DNA from 2 places in the Exiguobacterium sp. s70 genome. Region 2 is predicted to be linked to the other one. Evidence: a T-box and tRNA genes for the amino acid it is inferred to sense, from the RefSeq annotation. Region 2 holds a T-box; the other holds one or more tRNA genes.
The links. A T-box is a leader RNA that pairs with one kind of tRNA and senses whether it is charged. The one in region 2 lies ahead of KNP84_RS05745 (valine--tRNA ligase), so its partner is inferred to be a tRNA-Val.

Region 1 (12,094 bases), on a different contig from region 2:
GCGGAGCGTCATCCGGAATCGCATCGAATGGGGATACGAAGTAGAGGACGGCGGCAACGAGGGCATGCTGTTTGTCTGGCTGCATCTCGAACTGGTCGTTATAGAGGGCGCGCAACATATTGAGCAACTGTTTCATTTGGAAGTAGAGCGTCAGTTCTTCTTCCCGTTCGATATTGCTAATCTCGCTTGACGCGACATCGACTGTCACTTTAGCGAGAGCGAGTTCACCTTGGACCAAGAGGTCACCCAATTTTTCTTTGTTGGTATAGTCCTCGGTCGCGCTTGTTAAAAAGTGTGTGTACGTCGTTTTCCAATCTGACATGTATATTCCTCCTTCTGTCTTCATCTACTAATATGCCCGTTTTTGCGATTTGGTTGCAACTTTTCCGAAAATTTAAGAAAATAGAAATAAGTGAAAAAGGAGGAACTGTACATATGTCTACTGTAACCATGCCGACCGAGGCAGAATTTGCCCGCTACGCTGAGCTTGCCGTCAAAAAAGGCGTCAACATTCAGCCGGGCCAACAGCTCGAAGTCCGAGCTGATATTAGCCAAGCACCGCTCGTCCGTCAAATCGTGAAAGCAGCTTACGCGGCTGGCGCGAAACAAGTGTATGTCAACTGGAGCGACGAAGAGACGACGAAAGTCCGTTACTTCAACGCCCCGGCGGATGCCTTCAAAGAATACCCGGAATGGCTCAAGGCACGCTTTGAACAATTGGCCGAAGAGAAGACAGCCTTCCTATCAATCGTCAGCGACGACCCGGACGCACTGAACGGCGTTGAGTCATCACGCATCGCGGACTCGAATCGTGCTGCCGGCGTGGCACTTGCCAAATGGCGTAAATACGTCATGAGCGACAACGTCAGCTGGTCAATCGTCGCTGGCGCTTCGGAAGCGTGGGCGAAGAAAGTCTTCCCAGACCGTGAAGACGCTGTACCGGCCCTTTGGAAAGCGATTTTCGAAGCGACGCGAATGGACCAAGCGGATGTCGTTGCGGCGTGGGATACGCACGACACATCGCTCCGTGAACGAGCGACATTACTCACGAATAAGAAGTATGCGAAGCTCCACTACAAGGCACCGGGCACGGAATTGACGATCGGCTTGCCGAAGAAGCACGTCTTCCTTGGCGGCGGCGGTCCGAACATCGACGGCGTCGATTTCATCGCCAACATGCCGACCGAAGAAGTGTTCACGCTCGCTGATAAAGATTCGGTCGAAGGACACGTCTCGAGCACGAAACCGCTCAGCTACAGCGGCAACTTGATTGATGGGTTCACGCTTTGGTTCGAAGGCGGGAAAGTCGTGAAGGCGGAAGCGAAACAAGGCCAACAGGCACTCGATGAGTTGTTGAACCTCGATGAAGGGGCGCGTCGTATCGGAGAAGTTGCGCTCGTGCCGGACGACTCACCAATCTCGAACTCGGGTCTCCTTTTCTATAACACGTTGTTCGACGAGAACGCATCATGCCACTTGGCGCTCGGACGCGCCTACTCGACATGTCTCGAAGGCGGACCGCAAATGTCAGCTGAAGAGCTCGCCGAGAACGGTGCGAACGACTCGATGACACACGTCGACTTCATGATCGGCTCGGCCGAGATGAACATCGACGGCGAACTCGAAGACGGTTCACGCGAAGCTATCATGCGTGACGGCAACTGGGTCATTTAATCAAGCAAGAGACGAATCCCTTCGTGGAATTCGTCTCTTTTTTATGTCAATTCATAGAGGAAGGCGAGGGCGTTCGGTAGCCGACGCCGCCACGCGATTTCATTATGGACGGCACCGGGCTCGACTTCATAGCGGAAGGCGATCCCTGTTCGTGCGACCGTCTCGACGAGTTTCGCGTTCGTATAGAGGTAATCCTCGGGCGTGATCGGTCCGCTCGTCTCGTTCGTCCCGATGTCCATATAGAGACGCGCCGTCACATCGGCCTGCTTCACATCCCGAATGAGGGAGTCGAGATTGGCCCAAGCGGCTGTCGAGAGCGAGCCGACGCGCCGGATGGACGGATAGGCCGTCATCATATAGAGCGAGATGACCCCGCCCATCGAGCTGCCCATCACGCCGACGTCGTCCGGGTCGGTCGCGTAGCGTTCATCAATCCACGGCTTCAACTCTTTCATGAGCCAGTCGGCGTAAGCCCGACCTCTCCCGCCGAGCGTGGGCCGTGTCTTGGCGAGTTCCGGCCCGATTCGGCGATATAGCATCTCATCCTCATAAAACGAATACTCATCGTAGCGGTCGAGCCAGTCCGGGGCACTCGCGATGGCGACGACCATGAGCGGCAATTGCAAGTCCTCGATGTGGCGGTCGATTGACCAACCTTCGCCGATCGTGGCGGTCTTGCCGTCGAACACGTTTTGACCGTCGTGCATATAGAGGACCGGGATTCGTTCGTCAGCCGACACGAAGTCGGGACGATAGACACGGACAATCCGCTTCCGGCCACGTATGGCCTCGGTCGGTAAGGTGAAGCTGAATTGGTCGAGCATATAAAGCGCTCCTTTCGCAGTCAACTGGTTTTAGTTTGCCGGGTGTGGACGAGAAATGCAATCGCGACACTTGACTACCTACCGTTCGTTAGGTAAAGTGATAATGAAGAAAGGGGTCGATGACGGATGAATACGAAACAACGAATCGAGCTGGCGGCACGGCGGCGCTTTGCGCTTGAAGGGTATGAAGGACTATCATTAGCGGCACTCGCCGAGGATGTTGGCATTAAGAAAGCGTCGCTATACGCCCATATCGAAGGAAAAGAGCAATTGTTCAAACAAGTCGTCGAGGACATGGCAGATCGTTACGATCGCGTCTGGCGAGAAGCGCGGGACGCCACTGAGGGCGCGGCACCGCTCGAACGGATCGAGGCCATCGTCGAGACGTTGATTCGCTTCTTTGAAGAAGAGGAGACATGGATGCTGACGAAGCGGATGTTGCTCGTCCCGCCGCCTGAATTGCGATTGTTCATCGAGACGACGCTCGGGTCGGTCGAGACGGACTTGCAAGCGTTTGAGAAAGAACAGTTTCGATTGGCGATGGAGCAAGGGGCGTTACCCGAACAGTCGCTCGAGGACGTTTACGATGCCTACTATTGTTTTCTCGACGGCGCGCTCATCTCACTCTTCACGCTCGAGACGAATCGCGTCAAGCGGCAACAGGCCGCATTCACCATCTATAAGAAAGGAGTCGGATGGACATGAAACAAGATCAAATGGCCTGGGTTTGGCTCATTCTAGCCGGCCTGCTTGAAATCGTCTGGGCCACGACGATGAAACTGTCGAACGGCTTCACGGTGCTCGGTCCGAGCGTGGTGACCGTTCTCTTATTAGTTGTGAGCTTTGGGTTGTTGGCGATGTCGTTCCGGACGTTACCGGCCGGGACCGGTTATGCAGTGTTCACCGGCATCGGGGCCGTCGGAACGGTCATCGTCGGTGCAGTCTTGTTCGATGAGGCGCTGACCGGCATGAAGCTCGTCTTTATCGCGACGCTCCTCATCGGTGTGATTGGACTGAAACAAGTGACAGGAGGAGAATCGGCATGAGTTGGGTATTTTTGATTGGCGCGGGTCTTGCCGAGATGATGGCGGTCTTTTGGATGGGAAAATCGAAAGGCTATCAGATTGTTAAATGGTCGATCTTGTCCGTCGGAACGTTTGCCTTAAGTTTTTATTTGTTGTCGCGCTCTCTCGAGACGCTCCCGCTCGGGCTGGCATATTCGATTTGGGTCGGGATTGGGGCGGCCGGCGGCGTCGTGCTCGGCATGCTGTATTTGAACGAATCGCGGGACCGGTGGCGTATCTTCTTCTTATTGCTTATTATCGGGAGTGTCATCGGATTAAAAGTTGTCGCGTGATCAGGATTAGCTTCGAATAAAAACGGGAATTGAATAGTTCAGACTGTGAACGAAAGGGGCGGGGACGATGAGTCATATCAAACTGCAATCCGAGCGTCTACGACTCGAACCTTACACGATTGCTGATTTTTATTTCGTGAAATCGCTACTCCAAGATCCGCGCGTGATGCGTTTCATTAGCCCGGATGGAAAGCCATATACGGATGAACAGACGATCGAATGGTTCGAGCGCCAGTTGGCCCGCTATCAGACGGGTCGTCAAACCGGGTTGCTCAAATTGATGTCGCATGAAAATGACGAGCCAATCGGTCATGCCGGCACGTTGCTCCATGAACTCGACGGCACGATTGAACTTGAAGTCGGATATTGGTTGGCGCCGAAGCATTGGCATATGGGCTACGGACGCGAGGCAGCGGCTCGTCTCATGCGTCATGCGTTCGAAGAAGGTGAGAAAGAGATCATTTCCTTGATTCATCCGGATAACGTCCCATCGCAACGGGTCGCGAAAGCGAACGGACTGCATTGGGATCGGGATACCGAATATCAAGGCATGCTCGTCTCGGTATATGCCGGTGATTTAGAACGGTTGTGCCGCCATATGAAACGGGAAGAAATGACGCGTTAAAAAAAGTAAAAAAAAGTTTTAAAAAACAGTTGCCAAGGCATTAGTTTCTTGATATATTAATAGTGTCCTTAAGAGAGGACACGACCTGATTCTGTAGCTCAGCTGGGAGAGCGCTACCTTGACAGGGTAGAGGTCGCTGGTTCGAGCCCAGTCAGAATCACTTGGGTGCCAAACCCGATGCGAAACCCATAGGAACGTGGGTTTCCGCGACGCCACTTCTTGCGAGAAGTGGCTTTTTTTTGTTTTTCTTTCAATTGACAGCCTACATAAACAGTTGGTATATTCCTCTCAATACATACAGAAACGGGGAATTATACGATGGTCTTAACCGGAACAATCGTCAACGCGGCGTTGATCGTGATTGGCACATTACTTGGACTCTTGTTTCACCGCATCCCCGAACGAATGAAAGAGACGGTCACCGCAGCCATCGGTCTCGCCGTCGTCTTGCTTGGCGTTCAAATGGGGATGAAAAGTGAGAACTTTTTAATCGTCATCGGCAGTCTCGTCATCGGGGCCGCACTCGGCGAATGGTGGAAGCTCGATGAGAAGTTGAACGAGGTCGGCTATCAATTGGAACGCCGCCTCGGGGGCAAGAGCAAGTCAAGTATCGCCGAGGGCTTCATCACGGCGACGCTCATCTTCGTCATTGGGGCGATGGCCGTCATCGGCGCGCTCGACAGCGGATTACGCGGGGATCATGACGTCCTCTATACGAAAGGATTGATTGACGGTTTCACGGCACTCGTCCTCAGCTCGACGCTCGGCATCGGGGTCATGTTCTCGGCTGTCCCGGTTCTCTTATACCAAGGGGCAATCGCCTTGCTCGCTATTCAAATCATGAAGTTCATCCCGGAGTCGCTCATGGATGACTTTATTTTAGAGATGACGGCGACCGGTGGTGTCATGATCGTCGCAATCGGTTTAAATTTGGTCGGCATCACGCGGATTCGCGTCGCGAACTTATTGCCGGGAATCTTGATGGTCGCGGTCATCGTCTCGATTTTACATATCGTCCAATAAAAAATCCGAGAGACGCGATGCGTTTCTCGGATTTTTTCAATTCTTCGGTTGTTCGACTTCTTCTCTCGCACTTTCGCGAAGGGCAGAAGCCATGACGTCTGCTAAATCGCGCGAGCGAAGCACACCGACACCGCGGTCGGTCGGACCGTCTGGCGCGGCCACGTCCGCAATCAAGTCGTTCGTCGGGCGTGTCTCGTGAAGCAACAGTTCAGCCGATCCTTTCATCGCCTGGGCGACGATTTGGCGCGCCGTCGCTTCATCGAAACCGGCATCGGTCAAGACGGGCGTCATCGAACCGACGATTTCATAAAAGAAAGCGGGACTGCATCCAGCGGCAGCCATGAAGGCGGACATCGTCTTCGCATCCGTCACGGCCGTCCGTCCGACGCGTTCAAACAGCGCCGTCGCGGTTTCGCGGACCGTATCATCGGTCTCTGGGCCGAACCAGAGTCCGGTCATGCCGCTCCGATAAGCGACTGGGGTATTCGGCATCGCGCAGACGGCAGGGAGACCTGACGCCTCTTCAATCTCGCTCGGTTCGATATGAGCTGCTACGGAGACGAGGAGCGGTGTGCTCCACGTTTTAGATTGCACGTAAGGAATGACCCCGTCCGGTTGCATCGCGAGGACGACGATGTCATACGCGTTGACATCCTCTTCGTCGACGATTTGCACGCCGAGCTCGGCCTGTAACGCTGTCAAACGTGTCCGATCACTCCGGTTCGTCATCGTGATTTGTTCAGGCGACACACCTGAGGCAAGCCATCCGCGTACGAGTGACTCACTCATCGATCCTGCACCTACCATTAAAATATTCATTCTCGTCACCTCTTCATATAGATTCGGTCGTATACATGTTGCTTATCATAACAAATGACGCAACAAATAGCGCCCATCGTGCTCAAATTGTAAAACAAAGGAAAAAAAGATGAGCGATTTGTCATTTGATTGTCGCATGCACCATAGATGACAAGCTGGCCCGGGCAAGCTATTATGGCAGTAATCAAACTGGAGGCGATGAGAGTGAAACGAGTGTTAGTGCGGGGGATTCAAGGGTATCAACGGTTCATCTCGCCGTTGAAACCGCCGACTTGCCGTTTTTATCCGACGTGTTCGCACTATGGAATCGAGGCGATTGAAAAGCATGGTGCCCTTAAAGGTGGGTATTTGACGACTCGCCGCTTAATGCGGTGCCAACCGTTTCATTCAGGCGGACTCGACTACGTGCCGGATGAATTTGATTGGCGCGCCCCTTTACAACGTGAAAAACCCCCTTCTCAGCGAGACGTCTAACCGGCGGCTCGCTGTTTTAGATACAGCTTAAAAATCAAATCGTTGTTTTATTACAATACTTTTGACAATCTTCTAAGTATTCTGAAAAAATAGAGGGGTACGATTACATAAGGGGAAGGGGAATTCAATATGAGTCAATCGTTCAGTGAACTCATCGGTACGATTTCGAACTTTGTGTGGGGACCACCGTTATTGATTTTGCTTGTGGGGACAGGCATCTACTTGACGGTACGGCTCGGGGGACTTCAAGTCACGAAGTTGCCGTACGCATTGAAGCTCGCGTTTTCTAAAAATCAAGACAAAACATCGAAAGGGGATATCAGTCACTTCCAAGCGCTCATGACGGCGCTCGCAGCAACCGTCGGTACGGGGAATATCGTCGGGGTTGCGACCGCGGTCGTGCTCGGTGGACCGGGGGCGATCGTCTGGATGTGGGTATCCGGATTTTTCGGTATGGCGACGAAATACGCCGAAGCTGTGCTCGCCGTTAAATATCGGGTGACCGATGAACGCGGACAAATGGCTGGGGGGCCGATGTATTACTTAGAACGTGGCTTGAAGCAACGTTGGCTCGCCGTCGCATTCGCAGGATTCGCCTCGCTCGCGGCATTTGGGATTGGAAACGGGGTGCAGACGAACTCGGTCGCGATGGCGCTCAAGACGACCTTTGACGTGCCGTTGTATGTCTCCGGTATCTTGATTATGATTTTCACAGGTGCGGTCATCTTGGGCGGTGTCAAATCAATCGGTCGCGTCGTCAGTTACTTCGTACCAGTCATGATCGTCTTTTATCTCGGCAGCGGATTGTTGATTATGGTGATGAACTATACGCTCATTCCGGATGCCATCGCCCTCATCTTCAGCAGCACGTTCAGTGCCGAAGCGATCGGTGGCGGAGCCATCGGGGCCGCCATTCGTTACGGTGTGGCGCGCGGCGTCTTCTCGAACGAGGCAGGTCTCGGTTCGGCGCCGATTGCCGCAGCGGCTGCTAAAACGGATATGCCGGGACGTCAGGCGCTCGTCTCGATGACGCAAGTGTTTCTCGATACGCTCATCGTCTGTTCTGTCACGGGAATCACGCTCGTCATGGGCGGTCAAATCGGATCGGGCCTCGAGGGTGTCGAATTGACGACGGCGACGTTCGAGCAATTCCTTGGACCGGCCGGCGGTTATATCGTGACGATCGGACTCGTCATGTTCGCCTATTCGACGGTGCTCGGCTGGTCATACTACGGGGAACGGTCGATTCATTACTTGTTCGGTCAAAAATCGATTCTTCCTTATCGGATTGCGTTCGTTCTCGTCGCCGGTCTCGGTGCGATGACGACGAACCTCAATTTGGTTTGGGCGCTCTCGGACGTGTTCAACGGCTTGATGGCCATCCCGAACTTGATTGGCTTACTGTTCTTGTCGGGTGTCGTCATTGCCGAGACGAAGCGATTCAATCAACAGCTCGAACTCGAAAATCGAAATCGAAAAGCTTCTTAAACCAATACGCCACCATCCTTACGGGGACGGTGGCGTATTGCGTTTGCGAACCTCTTCGAGCCGTGCTTGTTGAAGATGGTCGAACACTTTCGTGATGAAACCGACCATGATGCCGACACCCGTGATGACATAGCCGATCGTGAACACTTTGCCGATATCGGTCGTCGGGACAAAATCCCCATAGCCAATTGTCGTGAGTGTGACGACACTGAAATACAGGGCATCGAGCCAACGCATGTCTTCGAAGCGTGAGTAGAACAGTGTCCCGGAGAGGATGGTCAGGAAGGCGAGACTGAACAAGACTTGAAACTCCGCATCCTTCAAGCCACGCCAAATCCCACGGAACATGCGCCGGAACGTCAAGATGAAAGATAGCATTTCATTTCCTCCTTTCCCTATAGGTTTGTTCGCTAGGAACAGGGGAACATCCTTTATAGAAAAGATGGAGAGGATGATGACGATGACACGACCGATTCCGAAAGAGGAAGGGCTAGACCATAGTCTGGCGTTTCTGCGGGAAGGATACTTATACGTCCCGAACCGTCGGAAGAGCTTTCAATCCACTCTGTTTGAAACACGCTTGCTCGGCGAACGCGTCATCTGTCTCGGAGGCGGCGAGGCGGCAGCCTTGTTTTATGACGCGGACAAGTTCGTGCGCAAAGATGCGGCACCGAAACGGTTGCTGAAAACACTATTCGGTGAGGATGGTGTGCAGACGTTAGACGGCTCGGCCCATACACATCGCAAACAGATGTTCATGGCGCTCATGTTCCCACAAAATATCAAGCGGTTAACGAAGCTGGTCAGCCGGGAGTGGGAACGGGCGCTCGACGCGGCAGCTGACGAGACGGTGCTCTATGACACGGCGCAAGAAGTTCTCATGCGGGCCGTCTGTGAATGGGCCGGGGTCCCGCTCCATGAAAGCGAAGTAGCGCGTCGGACGGACGAGATGAAATTGTTATTTGAATCTGGGACTGCCCTCGGACCAAAACATGTTCGGGGGCGAGCGGCCCGCTCCTCGGCCGAGGCGTGGGTGCGTGGCATGGTCGAAGAAGTGCGGACGAACCGGCTTCTCCCAAACGAACAAACGGCGTTATATGAATTTTCTTGGCATCGGGATGAAGCGGGTCATCTGCTTCCGGCCGACGTCGTTGCTGTCGAAGTAATCAATATATTGCGCCCGACCGTGGCTGTCTCGATTTATGTGTTGTTCACTGTATTGGCGCTCCACCAATTTCCGGAAGCGCGGGACCGATTGGCGCGTGGTGAGACCGAACCGACATGGTTCGTTCAAGAAGTGAGACGCTTTTATCCATTTTTCCCCGTGACCGCTGCGAGGGTCAAGCAAGATTTCGCGTGGAACGAATTTACGTTCGAAGAAGGGACGCTCGTCTTGCTCGATTTATATGGGACGAATCATGACCCTTCCTTGTGGACGGAACCGGATACATTCAACCCCGATCGGTTCAAAGACTGGACGGAAAGTCCGTTCACGTTCATTCCGCAAGGCGGCGGGGATGTCGATTTCGGACACCGCTGTGCGGGAGAGCATGTGACGATTGCAATCATGCGTGAGACGATCGACGTGTTCCTAACACGTTACCGTTACGAGGTGCCGCCGCAAGACCTCAGTTATAGCTTTGTCGATTTGCCGAGTTTACCGAAGAGCCGTTTCGTGCTGAATCAGATTCGAAAGAACTAATAAATGAGTCGCCCGCGGGCGACTCATTTCGTGTGTAACGCTAGCCGTTTGGTAATCGGTTGAATCGTGATATTCGTATCGACCATTCGATTATCACGTTTCGGTTCATCAGTCTGTTCGATTTGCCACGATGTATCATGTGACTCTTTGAGCGCCATCACGATGTCATACAGAGAGTGACTCGAATTGCCGTTCAATTGGTACAGCCCGGGCCCTCGCTTCGTCAAAATCTCGAACAAGGCATCGGCCGTGTCTTCCAAAAACGAGCAAGACGGGTACCAGTGAGCGCTCGCGACGATGACGCCATGTCGTTTCATCTCGTTCTCGAAATAATCCATCATGTTATTCGAACCGGCACGATGCCCGATTTGCCAACCGAGCCGTACGATTTGGGCACCAGGATTGGTCCGGGCAATCGTCTCTTCGCAGGCCCGCTTATAAGCCCCGTATTCATCGGTCGCGTCAGGAGGCATGTCCGGTGTGATTGGCCCTGTCACGTTGTCAGAGAACACCGAGACGGTGCTCGTGAAGAGAAATGGAATCTTATATTCTCCGCATAGCCGAGCTAGCGTGTCGGCCCATTCGACGGCACCCATCCCGATATGAAGAAAGTAGTTCGGACGCACCGATTCGATGAAACGTCGCATCTCGGCCTCATCTGTGGTCGATACTTTCGTTCGGTCCCAGGCCACGGGCTCGATGCCATGCCGCGTTAACGTCTCGGCGACGACGGGGGCGACGGTCCCGTTCATACCAGTCAAAATTGCTTTCATCATGCATTCCTCCCTTTTGTTTCTATCATCCCACACTTCACGAACTGACAAACCCTTTGTGGACAGCTTTATGCTAGACTGTTGAGTGGAGGCGATAATGATGAATATTCGAAAAGCGACACCGGACGATCAGTTGCAGATTGCACCGCTCGTCTATACGGCGATTCATGAAATCGCCTATTCATTGACCGGCACATCCGATCAAGAGCACGTGCTCGATCGACTCGCGATGTGGATTGGTCAGCCTGGCAACCGCTTGAGCTACGAGAACATATGGGTGGCCGAATCCGATGCGACGATTGCAGGCATCCTGATTGCGTATCACGGCGAGCAGGCGGCAATGCTCGACGAACCGATTAAAGCTTGGCTCCGGACAAACGGTCAGCCCGACGATTTGGATGTCGAAACGGAAGGCGACGTCCTGTATATCGACTCGGTCGCCGTCGACGCGACGTTCGGCGGACGCGGGATTGGGACGGGCTTGATTCAACAGGCGATTGCTCATGCGCGTGCCATGAACATTCCTCGCGTCACGCTCAACGTCGATCAGACGAACCCGGCAGCAGGTCGATTGTATGAACGTCTCGGCTTTATGAAAGAGAAAGAGATTGAGATATCCGGGGGACGGTTCGATTATATGACGTTTACGGTAAGCGAGAACGCCTGAACACGTCACGAAACCGATGCAAACCGATCGGGACTCGGCTATACTATAGGCTTGATCACATTGAGAGAGAAAAAGGAGATTGTGTATGGAGTGGAAGAATATGTTGCGCGGCATCGCGATGGGAACGAGTGATTTGATTCCTGGCGTCAGCGGCGGGACGATTGCAGTCATTTTAGGAATTTATGACCGTTTGATTGAAGCCATCAGCGGTATCTTCAGTCGGCATTGGAAACAGCACTTGTTGTTCTTGATTCCGCTCGGGATTGGGATGGCAGGGGCGATTTTAGGACTCAGCCGCGTGATTGAGTTCCTCTTGCTCGAATATTATGAACCGACCCAGTTCTTTTTCATCGGATTGATTCTCGGGATTATCCCGATGCTCTTCTTTGAATTTCGAACGAGAGCCGTCATGCGACCGGTACATATCGTCGCGATGGTCATCGGGGCGATTCTTGTGGCCAGCATGGCGATCATCAAACCAGCAGATACGGCGATCATCACGGAACTCTCGACAGGGACGACGATTCTCTTGTTCTTCTCAGGATGGCTCGGCAGTATGGCGATGTTGTTGCCGGGAATCAGTGGCTCATTCGTATTGCTTTTGATCGGGGTGTATCCGACCGTCATCAGCGCGTTGTCGAACTTGAACCTGCTCATTATCGGCATCG
Region 2 (12,094 bases):
TTGTGGCACGTGAACCATTCTGCTTCGGCAGGATGGTTTTTTTGGAACCTTTTTCATTTTCGATCGTAAAGTGGATAACATCACTTTTAGGAGGTTCAACATGCTTCTACTCACTTCACTCATTGCGTTAGGGTTTGCCTGCTTGATGTCAATCGAGCTATTGCAAGGACCATTCATAGATGACTGGGCCTGGCTAATGCCTGCCTTTTTCTTTGCTGTTTCCTTTTCCACCTTGATGAGACATTTGAATAACCTTGAATGGAATGAATCGAAATGAAGATGACTATCTTGCTCATGGCAATCATCGTCTTATCCACGTCCTATCTCGTCTACAGTTTTTATCTGTCATTTACGGGTCAGCCGATTCAGCCGCAAGTAACTGGACTCGCAATCGGCGTCCTGCTCACGTCCTCGTATTTCGTGACAACCGGTCGTCTTCCGTTTTGGACAGAACCGGAGGAAGAAGACGTATGAAGGTTCTTTATTCCGTCTTGGTAGGATTCGGAAGCATCCTTTATGTCGTCTATACCATGCATCTATTCCGCATTGGTTATCCTCAACCGCTCCTCTTGCATGTTTTGTTTGCCGCCACTGTATTTGGCATAATCTACATCGAACGCAAACGAAACCCCGAACATCGATGACGATGCTCGGGGTTGTTCTTTTCTATAGACTCATAGTCCGAAATGAATCATGTCCTTCTTGTCTACTTGGGCTTGTGTGATTTTGGAAATAAGTCGATTCAGTTGTTCCGACTCATGCGTGTACATCATCGCTTTGACGACTTGATAGAACAGCGCCAGTGACTCATATGGAATGAGCGTGATCCCGCATTCGTCTAATCCGAATCCAGGACGGTCATAGGAGTGGAAATACGTGCGCATCTCGTTCAGCTCCTCGATAAACTCATCCACCCACTCCCCATCCACCGAGACACAATCGAAGTGTTCAGGTGTATACGTATCATATGATGATTGACGATTTGTTGAATCCAATACACCGAATTCGTGCGTGTATGGCATGGCCATCCCTCCCTGTAAAAATATGTACACTTTAAATACCTTCATCGACTTAACCAAGTTTCGACCTACGTTCCTAACACGCATTCTCAATGAGAGTCTATGTAACGAATGGCAATGTATAATTATTTTCTTAGTCCGTTAAATCCCAAAATGAACCAAGTCTTTGCCTTCGCGTTCGGCTTGAATGATGAGACTCGCCAAATCGCTCAACTCTTCTGAACGATGGAATACACGTGACTGCGTGACGATGTCATAAAACATCGATAACGATTCGTTTGGGATGAGGGTAATTCCGTAATAATCCAGCCCGAGATCAGGACGATGATACGAATGAAAATAGGTCCGCATAATCGAGCACGCTTCCATAAGCTCTTGGATAAAATCATCATCAACCTCAGTGTAGCCATTATAATCTGGATTACGTGTAGGTGCTTTCAATGTTCGTTCCCATAAATCAAATTCGTGCACTGGCAAATTAGAACTCATCCTTTCGCCTGCTTCAATTTATTCTTTAATTGGAAAATCCACCGACCACGCCTCCGGTAGCGAGTCCGAAAGGTCGAGCAACACCTCTTCCGACACATTGCCCGTCACGACGATGAGCTTGCCCTGGTCTACGTAAAACAAGCCGTTCCCTTCCGGTTGATTCAAGCGATACCGCTCATTTGAATCGTCTCGCCGGTCAATCAATTCTCCGTCGGCCACACTGGACGCATCGGTCACTAAAATCGTGATGCATTGCGTCTCATCATACAACGTCCACATCTCCACCGGCCGCTCGAGCTGACTCATCTCGAAGTTGGCGACAAACAGCTCTTCTTCAGGCAAGTCCAACCCGTGTCGGACTTTTTCGGCCGCCTCGGGAATCGTAAAGTTTTGAATCCCGTGCAACCCCCACTCCTCGTCCCGTGAATAGTTGAACACGCCGAACGAATCGTCGCGGTTTGGTAACTTAATGGCGATGAGCCCGAGATCATCGATGACCGTCTCATAGAACACACCGTCTCTCGCTGGTCGCTCGGACGTACCATCTGTATATTGAAGTGTGTATTGGGCCGTGACCGCATCAACTAGTCGAACGGTCCCTTTTGGCACGTCCTCAATCATCGAGCCGAACACTTCTTTGTCCGTCGTTACGGGAATATCCTTGGAAGACGTCTCTTCTGCACTTTCATTAATTGTCACTCCTGATTCCGACGGTTCAATCGGTTCAGCTCGTTCCGCCACACACCCACTCAATCCCATCACAGCCAAACCTAACATCATTCCGATTCGTCTCATGTCACGCCACCTTTGTTTCGTCTCCTCTCCTAAATTCCACCAAACGACAAAAAAACCTTCTTTGGAGAACAGGTCTCCAAAGAAGGTTGATTCATTATTTACGCAACTCTTCCAAACGCGCACGGACTGCGTCACGTTTGTCGAGGTAGTCTTTCTCTTTCGCCTTCTCTTCGTCGATGACGTGAGCCGGTGCCTTGCCAGTGAAGCCTGGGTTGCCGAGTTTCTTCTGAACGCGCTCGACTTCCTTCTCGTACTTCGCCACTTCTTTTTCAAGACGGGCGATTTCTTCCTCAAAGTTGATGAGGTCAGCGAGTGGGATGAACAGTTCCGCACCCGTCATGATGGCTGACATCGACTTATCAGGAGCCGTCAAGCCACGTCCGATTTCGAGCTCGGTCGCGTTCGTGAACTTGCCGATTGTCGTTTCGTTCGCGCTCAAGTAATCTTGTGTCGCCTCATCCGACGTCGAGATGAAGAGCTGAATCGGTTTCGACATTGGGGCGTTCACTTCCGAACGGATGTTACGGACCGAACGGATGACGTTCATGACCGCTTCGAACGCTGGTACCGAGTCCGCGAAGTGGAGCTCGTCGCGGCGTGTCGGGTAGCTCGCACGGACAATCGAGTCGCCTTCGTGCGGCAAGTGCTGCCAGATTTCCTCTGTGAGGAACGGCATGAACGGATGCATGAGACGCATGATTGAGTCGAGCGTGTACGCGAGCACTGAACGCGTCGTCGCTTTCGCAGCCTCGTCCTCACCGTAGAGCGTGAGTTTCGCCATCTCGATGTACCAGTTACAGAACTCTTCCCAGATGAAGTTGTACAAGTAACGGCCGGCTTCGCCGAACTCATACTTGTCGACGAGACGTGTCACTTGGTCGATTGTGTCGTTCAAGCGAGTGAGAATCCACTTGTCAGCGAGCGTCTTCTCACCTGACAAATCGATCTCCTCATACTTCATGCCGTCCATGTTCATAAGGGCGAAACGGCTCGCGTTCCAAATCTTGTTCGCGAAGTTCCATGTCGATTCGATTTTCTCCCAATAGAAACGAAGGTCGTTCCCTGGTGTCGATCCCGTAAGGAGGAACCAGCGGAGCGAGTCCGCGCCGTATTGGTCGATGACTTCCATCGGGTCGACGCCGTTACCGAGCGACTTCGACATCTTGCGGCCTTCCGAGTCGCGGATGAGACCGTGGATGAGCACGTCGTTGAACGGCTGCTTCCCAGTGAACTCAAGCGATTGGAAAATCATGCGAGATACCCAGAAGAAGATGATGTCGTAACCCGTGACGAGCGCGCTCGTCGGGAAGTAACGTTTGAAGTCTGCCGAGTCCGTATCCGGCCAGCCCATCGTCGAGAACGGCCAAAGCGCTGACGAGAACCATGTGTCGAGCACGTCTTCATCTTGATGCCAGTTCTCACTATCCGCCGGTGCTTCTTTACCTACATAAATCTCACCTGTCTCATTGTGGTACCAAGCCGGGATGCGGTGACCCCACCAGAGTTGGCGGCTGATACACCAATCACGGATGTTCTCCATCCAACGGAGGTATGTGCCTTCGAACCGCTCTGGGACGAAGTTGACTTTCGTATCGTCATGTCCTTGCGCTTCGAGCGCTGCTTTCGCGAGCGGCTCCATGTCGACGAACCACTGTTTCGAAAGATAAGGCTCGATGACTGCGCCTGAACGTTCCGAGTGACCGACCGAGTGCGTGTGTGGCTCAATCTTGACGAGCGTGCCGTCTGCTTCTAGGTCTTTGACGAGTTGCTTGCGGCATTCGAAACGGTCGAGCCCTTCGTACTTGCCAGCATTCTCGTTCATCTTGCCGCCTTCGTCCATGACGAGGATGCGCGGGAGCTCGTGGCGGTTCCCGATCTCGAAGTCGTTCGGGTCGTGCGCCGGTGTGATCTTGACGCAACCTGTACCGAACTCCATGTCGACGTAGTCGTCAGCGACGATCGGAATCTCGCGGTTCATGACCGGAAGCATGATCGTCTTGCCGACGAGGTGCGCGTAACGCTCATCTTTCGGGTTAACGGCAACGGCCGTATCGCCGAGCATCGTCTCCGGACGTGTCGTCGCGATCTCGATGTGGCCCGAGCCGTCCGCAAGCGGATACTTCATGTGGTAGAATGCGCCTTCGACTTCTTGATAAATAACTTCAATATCGGAGACGGCCGTCTTTTGTGCCGGGTCCCAGTTGACGATATACTCGCCACGGTAAATCAAGCCTTTCTCATAGAGACGAACGAACACTTCCTGGACCGCTTTCGAGAGTCCTTCGTCGAGCGTGAAGCGCTCACGTGAGTAATCGAGACCGAGGCCAAGTTTTGACCACTGGGCACGGATCGTGTCGGCGTACTCGTCTTTCCATTCCCACGTCTTCTCGAGGAACTTTTCGCGTCCGAGGTCATAACGCATGATGCCGTCCTCACGGAGCTTCTGTTCGACTTTCGCTTGCGTCGCGATCCCGGCGTGGTCCATCCCTGGGAGCCAGAGGACGTCATAGCCTTGCATGCGCTTGAGGCGCGTCAGCAAATCTTGGAGCGTCGTGTCCCACGCGTGTCCGAGGTGAAGTTTCCCTGTTACGTTCGGTGGCGGGATGACAATCGTGTAAGGCTGTTTTGAATCGTCCTCGTCTGCTTTGAATACGTCGTTCTCTAACCAGTAGTCATACCATTTCGCTTCCGTCGCACTTGGATCGTACTTCGTCGGCATGGTGATTTCGTTTGTCTCGTTGGTCATATGCCCAACCTCCTCTAATAATGTGGACAAAAAAACGGCTACTCTCGTCCTTAACGCTAAGGACGAAAGAAGCCGTATCTTCCGCGGTACCACCTTAGTTCGCCACTTGTGGCGCCCTCAAAATCGAATAACGGTCGATGGACCGGACCTTCCTACTTCGTTCAAAAGGTCAGCTCCGAGGCGACTTCCGCACCATCCTTCGCGGCCTCGCACCAAGCGGCCGCGTCTCTGAAAAAGGATGTTGTTGGCGTACTATTCCTCATCGTAGCTTTTAATCGTATCTGTTAAACAATTGTAGCGACAGAAGATGGTTCCGTCAAGATTACAATGAAAACTCTTGTTGCAGCTCTTTGAACGTCGCGTCGACCGCTGCGAGCGTCAAGTCGATATCTTCGTCCGTATGCACGGTCGAGAGGAACAATCCTTCGAACTGTGACGGTGGCAAGAACACGCCGCGCGCCGCCATCTTCTGATAGTAAGCACGGAACAAGTCGAGGTTCGCCGTCTTCGCCTTCTCGAAGTTCGTCACTTTCTCGTTCGTGAAGAAGAATCCGAACATCGAGCCGGCCCGGTTCGTGTCGTGCGGGATGTTATACTTCTCGGCTGCTTTCGTATAGCCTTCGGCAAGACGGTCCGCTTTGCGTTCGAACTCAGCATAGTGCTCAGGCTTGAGTTGCGACAACGTCGTATAGCCGGCGATCATCGCGAGTGGGTTACCCGAGAGCGTCCCTGCCTGGTAAATCGGTCCTTGCGGCGCGATTTGTTCCATAATCTCGCGTTTCCCGCCATAGGCACCGACCGGTAGGCCGCCGCCGATGACTTTCCCGAGGCACGTCAAGTCCGGCGTCACGCCGAAGTAGCCTTGGGCACAGTTATAGCCGACCCGGAATCCGGTCATGACCTCGTCAAAGATGAGAAGCGAACCGTATTGTTCCGTGATTTCGCGGAGTCCTTCGAGGAATCCAGGTTGCGGTGGTACGAAGCCCATGTTGCCGGCCGCCGGTTCGACGATGACACCAGCGATATCGTCGCCGAACTTCTCGAAGGCGATGCGGAGGGCATCCAAATCGTTATATGGCACCGTGAGCGTCTGGCTCGCCAAGTCTTTTGGTACGCCCGGCGAGTCCGGGAGACCGAGTGTCGCGACACCTGATCCGGCTTTGATGAGGAGCGAGTCGCCGTGACCGTGATAGCAGCCTTCGAACTTCAAGATTTTCGTCTTGCCCGTGTAACCGCGTGCGAGGCGGAGTGCCGCCATCGTCGCTTCCGTACCCGAGTTGACCATGCGCACCATCTCGATTGATGGGACGCGCTCGATGACGAGCTCGGCCATTTTTGTTTCGAGCTCGGTCGGTGTCCCGAACGTCCAGCCTTTCTCGGCTTGCTCTTGAATCGCCTTCGTGACGACAGGGTCGCGGTGGCCGAGGATGAGTGGTCCCCATGAGAGGACGTAATCGATATATTCGTTGCCATCGATATCGTAGACGCGTGAGCCTTCACCGCGTTCAGCGAAGATTGGCGTCATGCCGACTGATTTATAGGCACGGACCGGGCTGTTCACCCCGCCCGGCATGAGCGGACGTGCTTGTTCGAACGCCGCTTCTGAGCGTGTTTGTTTGTAGGTCATGCGTAGTCTCCTTCCAAATAGCGACAGACGTCTTTTGCGAAATATGTGACGATGAGGTCCGCACCGGCCCGTTTGAAGCCGACCATCGTCTCCATGACGATGCGTTGCTCATCGACCCAGTCGTTCAAAGCAGCCGCTTTGACCATGGCGTACTCTCCGCTCACGTTATACGCCACGATCGGCATATCGAGCGAATCGCGCATGTCACGGATGATGTCCATGAACGCGAGCGCTGGTTTGACGATCATGAAGTCGGCGCCTTGCTCGACGTCCGATTGTGATTCGCGGAACGCTTCACGGCGGTTGGCCGGGTCCATCTGATAGCCTTTGCGGTCGCCTTCACCAGGTGCCGATTGCGCTGCGTCACGGAACGGTCCGTAGTACGCCGATGCGTACTTGACGCCGTAACTCATGATCGGGATATGGTTGAAACCGTTTTGGTCGAGTCCTTCACGGATCGCGGCGACGAAGCCGTCCATCATCGAGCTCGGCGCGATGATGTCAGCGCCTGCTTGTGCTTGCGTGATGGCCGTCTGGACGTGAAGTGGTAGCGACGCGTCGTTATCGACGTCACCGTTCTTCACGATGCCACAGTGGCCTGTCGACGTATATTCACAGAGGCACGTGTCGGCGATGACCGTGAGCTGTGGTGCCCACGCTTTCACTTTACGGATCGCTTCTTGGACGATGCCGTGGTCATGATACGCTTCCGTACCTTCCGGGTCTTTATGTTCAGGTACGCCGAACAAGAGCACCGATTGAATACCGAGGTCGACGATCTCGTTGATCTCGTCCTCGAGACGGTCGAGCGAGAAGTTGAAGACGCCCGGCATCGAGCTGACTTCGCGTTTAATGTCTGTCCCTTCGATGATGAAGAGCGGGTAAATCAAATCTTCTTTCCGAACATGATTTTCACGTACGAGTGCACGCATTGACTTCGATGAACGAAGACGACGATGACGGTCAAACTGGTTCATGAAAAATCCTCCCCTATACACTGTATTAATGCATCCATAGTATAACACTCAGGCACTCGGACCGGTAACGTCGACACTTCCCGGACGGCGCGCTCGGTCACTTCACCGATGGCGTACCACGTCCCGTGGAAATGGTCGAGATATGGCGTGAGCGCCCGGACGGCGGACGGGCTGAGCACGAGGAGCGCCTCGATTCCTTCGAGCGCCTCGACTTCCGTCTCTGTCAGTTCACGGCCAATCGTCTCATAGACGACCCAGTCGTGGACGTTTTCGAGTTGCGTCATATGCGCCGTGTTCGCCAAGTCGCCCCGGGCGAACAAGACGACCTCGTCTGCTTTTACGACAGTTGCAAGGTCATGGAACAACGACTCGCCCGTAAACGTCTCCGGCATGAGCGCGACGGTGAATCCAACGGCCTCGAGTGCTTGTTTCGTTTTCTCGCCGACGGCCGCGACTTTGACGTCACGCGGGACGTCACAAAGCGCCGGTACCGCCGTCTGGCTCGTCACGACGAGCCAATCGAATCGGCTGATTGGCATCTGGTTGTGCGTCAATCTCGTCTCGATGAGCGGGACGTGATGAACGGAAAGACCGCTCGCGGTGAGCCGGGCTCGCTGCGAAGCGGTCAGTCGTTTTGTCCCTGTGTACCAGACGTCACGCATTGACCGAGGCGAGAATTTCGCGCCCGCCGCGTCCGAGCAAATCGTCTGCTACGTCTTTCCCGAGTGCGACCGCGTCTGACGACGTCTTCGTCACACGGAGCACTTCTTTGCCGTCGACCGAGGCGATGAGGCCTGTGAGTGTCACGTCGTCGCCATCGACCGTCGCATAACCGCCGACCGGTACGTGGCAGCTGCCTTCGATTGCCTTGAGGAACGTCCGCTCCGCTGTTGCGGCTTTCGCCGTCACGTCGTCATGGAGCAATTGTAGAATTGCCGTCACTTCAGCGTCGTCCTTCCGGCTTTCGATGGCAAGTACGCCTTGTCCGACGGCTGGGACCATCATATCGGCGTCAAGCGCTTCGAAGTCGACGCGGTCCGTCCAACCCATGCGCTCGAGCCCGGCTTTAGCGAGCAAGATAGCGTTGAAGTTTTCTGTCTCGAGTTTTTTGAGGCGCGTGTCGATGTTCCCGCGAATCCATTGAATGTCGAAGTCCGGGCGAGCGGCGAGCATTTGGGCACCGCGGCGCAGTGAGCTCGTCCCGATGACGGCACCTTCCGGGAGCGTCTCGAGCGTATAGCCGTTCTCGCAGATGAGCACATCACGGGCGTCGACGCGTTTCGGCATGCAACTGATATAGAGCTCTTCCGGCAACTCGGCCGGGACGTCTTTCATGCTGTGGACCGCGAAATCGATGTCCCCGGCGAGCATCTGTTGCTGAATCTCTTTGACGAACAACCCTTTGCCGCCGACTTTCGAGAGTTGCACGTCGACGATTTGGTCCCCTTTCGTCACGATCTCTTTGATTTCGAACTCGTTTTGAGCTCCGGCTTTCTTCAATTGATCGATGACCCATTTCGTCTGTGTCATCGCAAGTTGTGAGCGGCGTGAGCCGACGATAATTTTACGCATGATCGGTTATCCCCTTCATAGAAAAAGGCGACGAGATCCGCCGCCTTTTTTTGTTTTGTATTAGCGCATCAAGGCGCGAAGTGGTGCTTTCGCTGACATCGCTTCGGCTTCTTCCGTTTCCGGTTCGGCGTCAGGGACGTCGACATCTAGACCGAACGTCTCCACGAACTGATTGATGCGTGTGTTCGCATCCGGTTGCGCGGCGGCGTCTTTGATGTAATCAATCGGTTCACGAAGCATCTGGTTGATGATTGACTTCATGTGCTTGCCGATGACTTTTTTATCGCGGTCCGACAGATGATCGAGCTTGCGCTCGAGGCTTTCCATCGTCTCTTCTTGAATGTTGAGCGCACGGGCGCGCAATTCATTCATGATCGGCACGACACCGAGCGTGATGAGCCAAGTTTGGAACTCTTGAATCGCCTCATCGATTTTGATTTCAATCTTTTCGGCTTCAATGAGACGGGCCGCCAAGTTTTTATTGACGATGCCGTTCAAGTCATCCACATCGAACAAGTGGACGCCCGGAAGCGCCCGGACCGCTGGATCGATATCTCGCGGCACGGCAATGTCGATTAACAACAGTGGACGTTCCCGGCGGAGCAATTGAGCTGCGGCGACATCATCATAGGCGATGACCGCTTCTTTCGCACCGGTCGAGCTAATTAAAATATCGGCGTCAAGCAAGCCGCAAGCAATCTCACGGATCGAGTGGGCCCGGCCTTTGAACTTGTCGGCGACCGCTTTCGCTTTGCTCTCGGTCCGGTTAAAGACGGCAATCTGTTTCGCGCCGGCCTCGAACAAGTTGAGCGTCGTCAACTCGCCTGTCTCACCCGCGCCGACGACGACGACTTGTTTGTCATCGAGCGACGAATACATTTCTTGGGCGAGCGTGACTGCTGCCGCGCTGACCGATACCGACATTTCCCCAATTTGCGTGTCAGTATGGGCACGTTTGGCGAGCGTCACGGCTTCTTTGAACAGTTTGTTGAACACCGTTCCCGTCGTCCCGTTCTCTTGGGCGCGGAAGAAGCTCGATTTCACTTGTCCTAAAATCTGTGTTTCCCCAATGATCATCGAATCGAGTCCAGACGTGACGCGGAACAAGTGGCGAATCGCCTCTTCTCCTTCACGAATCGATAAATAAGGGGTGAATTGGTCCATCTCTAAATCAAACCAGTTCGCTAAAAACCGTTTTGTATAATAACGACCCGTATGGAGCTGGTCTGTGACGACATATAGCTCTGTTCGGTTACAAGTCGACAAAATAACCGATTCAAATATGCTTTTCTCTTCGCGAAGTGCAATCATCGCATCCACGATTTCTTGCTCCCCAAACGAGAACTGCTCCCGAATCGCGACAGGGGCTGTCTTGTTATTTAGTCCAACGACGACAATATGCATGTACCTCTTCCCCTCATCCAAAATCCACCGACGGTTGTCTCTTCTTTTTCACATCTCTACCGTACATTATAACAATTTTTATTTAGGAACTATAATCTTCTGTTCGATTTTTGTGAAATAATTTAAGAACTTTTTGTGACAAAAAAAAGTAGAAACGGACATAGAGACCATTTCTACTTGATTCCTCATTTTAAAGAGGATGGATCGGTGATGATTGTACTCTCTTGGGTCTTTTCTTCTTCCTCCGCTTCGAGGTAATGTTTCCGTTCCCTCAGCTTGTAAATGCGGACGATATTTTGAACGACGACTTTCGCCACCGCGTAGAACGGAACCGCGATGAGCATCCCGATAATCCCGGCCAAGTTCCCGGCGACGAGCAAGACGATGATGATCGTCAGCGGGTGCACCTTGAGTGACTTGCCTTGGATGAGCGGCGAGATGACGTTCGATTCGATCTGTTGGACGATGATGATGACGACGATGACCCAAAGCACTTTAATCGGATCTTGGATGAAAGCGACGACAACGGCCGGTGCCGCACCGAGGAACGGTCCGACGTACGGGATGATGTTCGTCACCATCATGAAGAGCGCGAGTAGGATGGCATAGTCGAGTCCGATAATCCATAATCCGATGAGCGACGTGATTCCGACGAAGAACGCCACGATCAACTGGGCATGGACGTAGTTTTTAACCGTCGTATGCATGTCATGTAAGATGTTGCGTGTCTCACGCTCATAGCTCGACGGCAACAACTTCACGATTGAGTCCGGAAGACGTTTCCCGTCAAGTAACATATACAAAAGCATGAATGGAATGACGACGATTGTGATGACGGCCGACGTGATGAAGCCGACAAGACGACCGAACGATGACGCGACATTCCCGAAGACGTCTCCGAGATACGACGTCACGTTGTTCGTGAAGTCGGTGAACATATCGTCATTCTCGGCGATGAAGCGTGACAAGAACTCATTTTGCATGAGCGAGTCACGGACGGCGAACGCCTGTACCTGTAATTCCTTGGCAATGCTCGGCATCGCGTTGACGAGTGACGTCACCTGCTCCGCGAGTACTGGGCCGAGGATGCTGAAGACGAGCGTAAAGATCAGCACGAGTCCACCAAGCGTAATCCCGACGGCGAGCGGCCGTTTGCCGTCCATCCGTTTTTCTAAGAAATCGACAATCCCGACTAAGAAATAATAAAAAAGTCCGGCAATGATGAGCGGTACCGTGACGAGCGCCAAAATGACTTGGACTGGTTGGAACACGAATGAAATTTCCGTCCCGACCCAGATGACCAAGAAAATCGTCAGCGTCCAAAATAAAAAGCGGTACCATTTGTTCTGAAACATGATTTGCATCTTTCCACCTCGTTCTCTATTCTCTTGTCTTATGTAATTAGGACAATTATACGATAATTACCCGCTCTCGTAACCCTGAAAACAAAAAAGACGAGGGGTTG

Region 1: it has a tRNA-Val gene. The T-box ahead of KNP84_RS05745 (valine--tRNA ligase) is inferred to sense a tRNA for this amino acid. The anticodon was not compared.

The regions. Positions count from the first base shown of each region.
Region 1 covers NZ_JACSLV010000005.1:74,554-86,647, forward strand. The annotation lists gene KNP84_RS11800 (YkvA family protein) at 1-322, opposite strand, end outside; gene KNP84_RS11805 (aminopeptidase) at 436-1,674, shown strand; gene KNP84_RS11810 (alpha/beta hydrolase) at 1,716-2,498, opposite strand; gene KNP84_RS11815 (TetR/AcrR family transcriptional regulator) at 2,625-3,203, shown strand; gene KNP84_RS11820 (DMT family transporter) at 3,215-3,544, shown strand; gene KNP84_RS11825 (DMT family transporter) at 3,541-3,855, shown strand; gene KNP84_RS11830 (GNAT family N-acetyltransferase) at 3,923-4,480, shown strand; tRNA gene KNP84_RS11835 (tRNA-Val) at 4,568-4,640, shown strand; gene KNP84_RS11840 (DUF554 domain-containing protein) at 4,799-5,503, shown strand; gene KNP84_RS11845 (pyrroline-5-carboxylate reductase family protein) at 5,540-6,322, opposite strand; gene yidD (membrane protein insertion efficiency factor YidD) at 6,521-6,796, shown strand; gene KNP84_RS11855 (alanine/glycine:cation symporter family protein) at 6,926-8,284, shown strand; gene KNP84_RS11860 (potassium channel family protein) at 8,303-8,662, opposite strand; gene cypC (CYP152 family fatty-acid peroxygenase CypC) at 8,736-9,986, shown strand; gene KNP84_RS11870 (sugar nucleotide-binding protein) at 10,010-10,759, opposite strand; gene KNP84_RS11875 (GNAT family N-acetyltransferase) at 10,860-11,426, shown strand; gene KNP84_RS11880 (DUF368 domain-containing protein) at 11,512-12,094, shown strand, end outside.
Region 2 covers NZ_JACSLV010000002.1:203,006-215,099, reverse strand. The annotation lists gene KNP84_RS05775 (protein adenylyltransferase SelO) at 1-13, shown strand, start outside; gene KNP84_RS05770 (hypothetical protein) at 101-277, shown strand; gene KNP84_RS05765 (hypothetical protein) at 274-474, shown strand; gene KNP84_RS05760 (hypothetical protein) at 675-1,022, opposite strand; gene KNP84_RS05755 (hypothetical protein) at 1,161-1,508, opposite strand; gene KNP84_RS05750 (hypothetical protein) at 1,527-2,303, opposite strand; gene KNP84_RS05745 (valine--tRNA ligase) at 2,398-5,049, opposite strand; T-box leader at 5,105-5,324, opposite strand; gene hemL (glutamate-1-semialdehyde 2,1-aminomutase) at 5,372-6,676, opposite strand; gene hemB (porphobilinogen synthase) at 6,673-7,653, opposite strand; gene KNP84_RS05730 (uroporphyrinogen-III synthase) at 7,650-8,315, opposite strand; gene hemC (hydroxymethylbilane synthase) at 8,308-9,225, opposite strand; gene hemA (glutamyl-tRNA reductase) at 9,286-10,629, opposite strand; gene KNP84_RS05715 (AI-2E family transporter) at 10,815-11,993, opposite strand.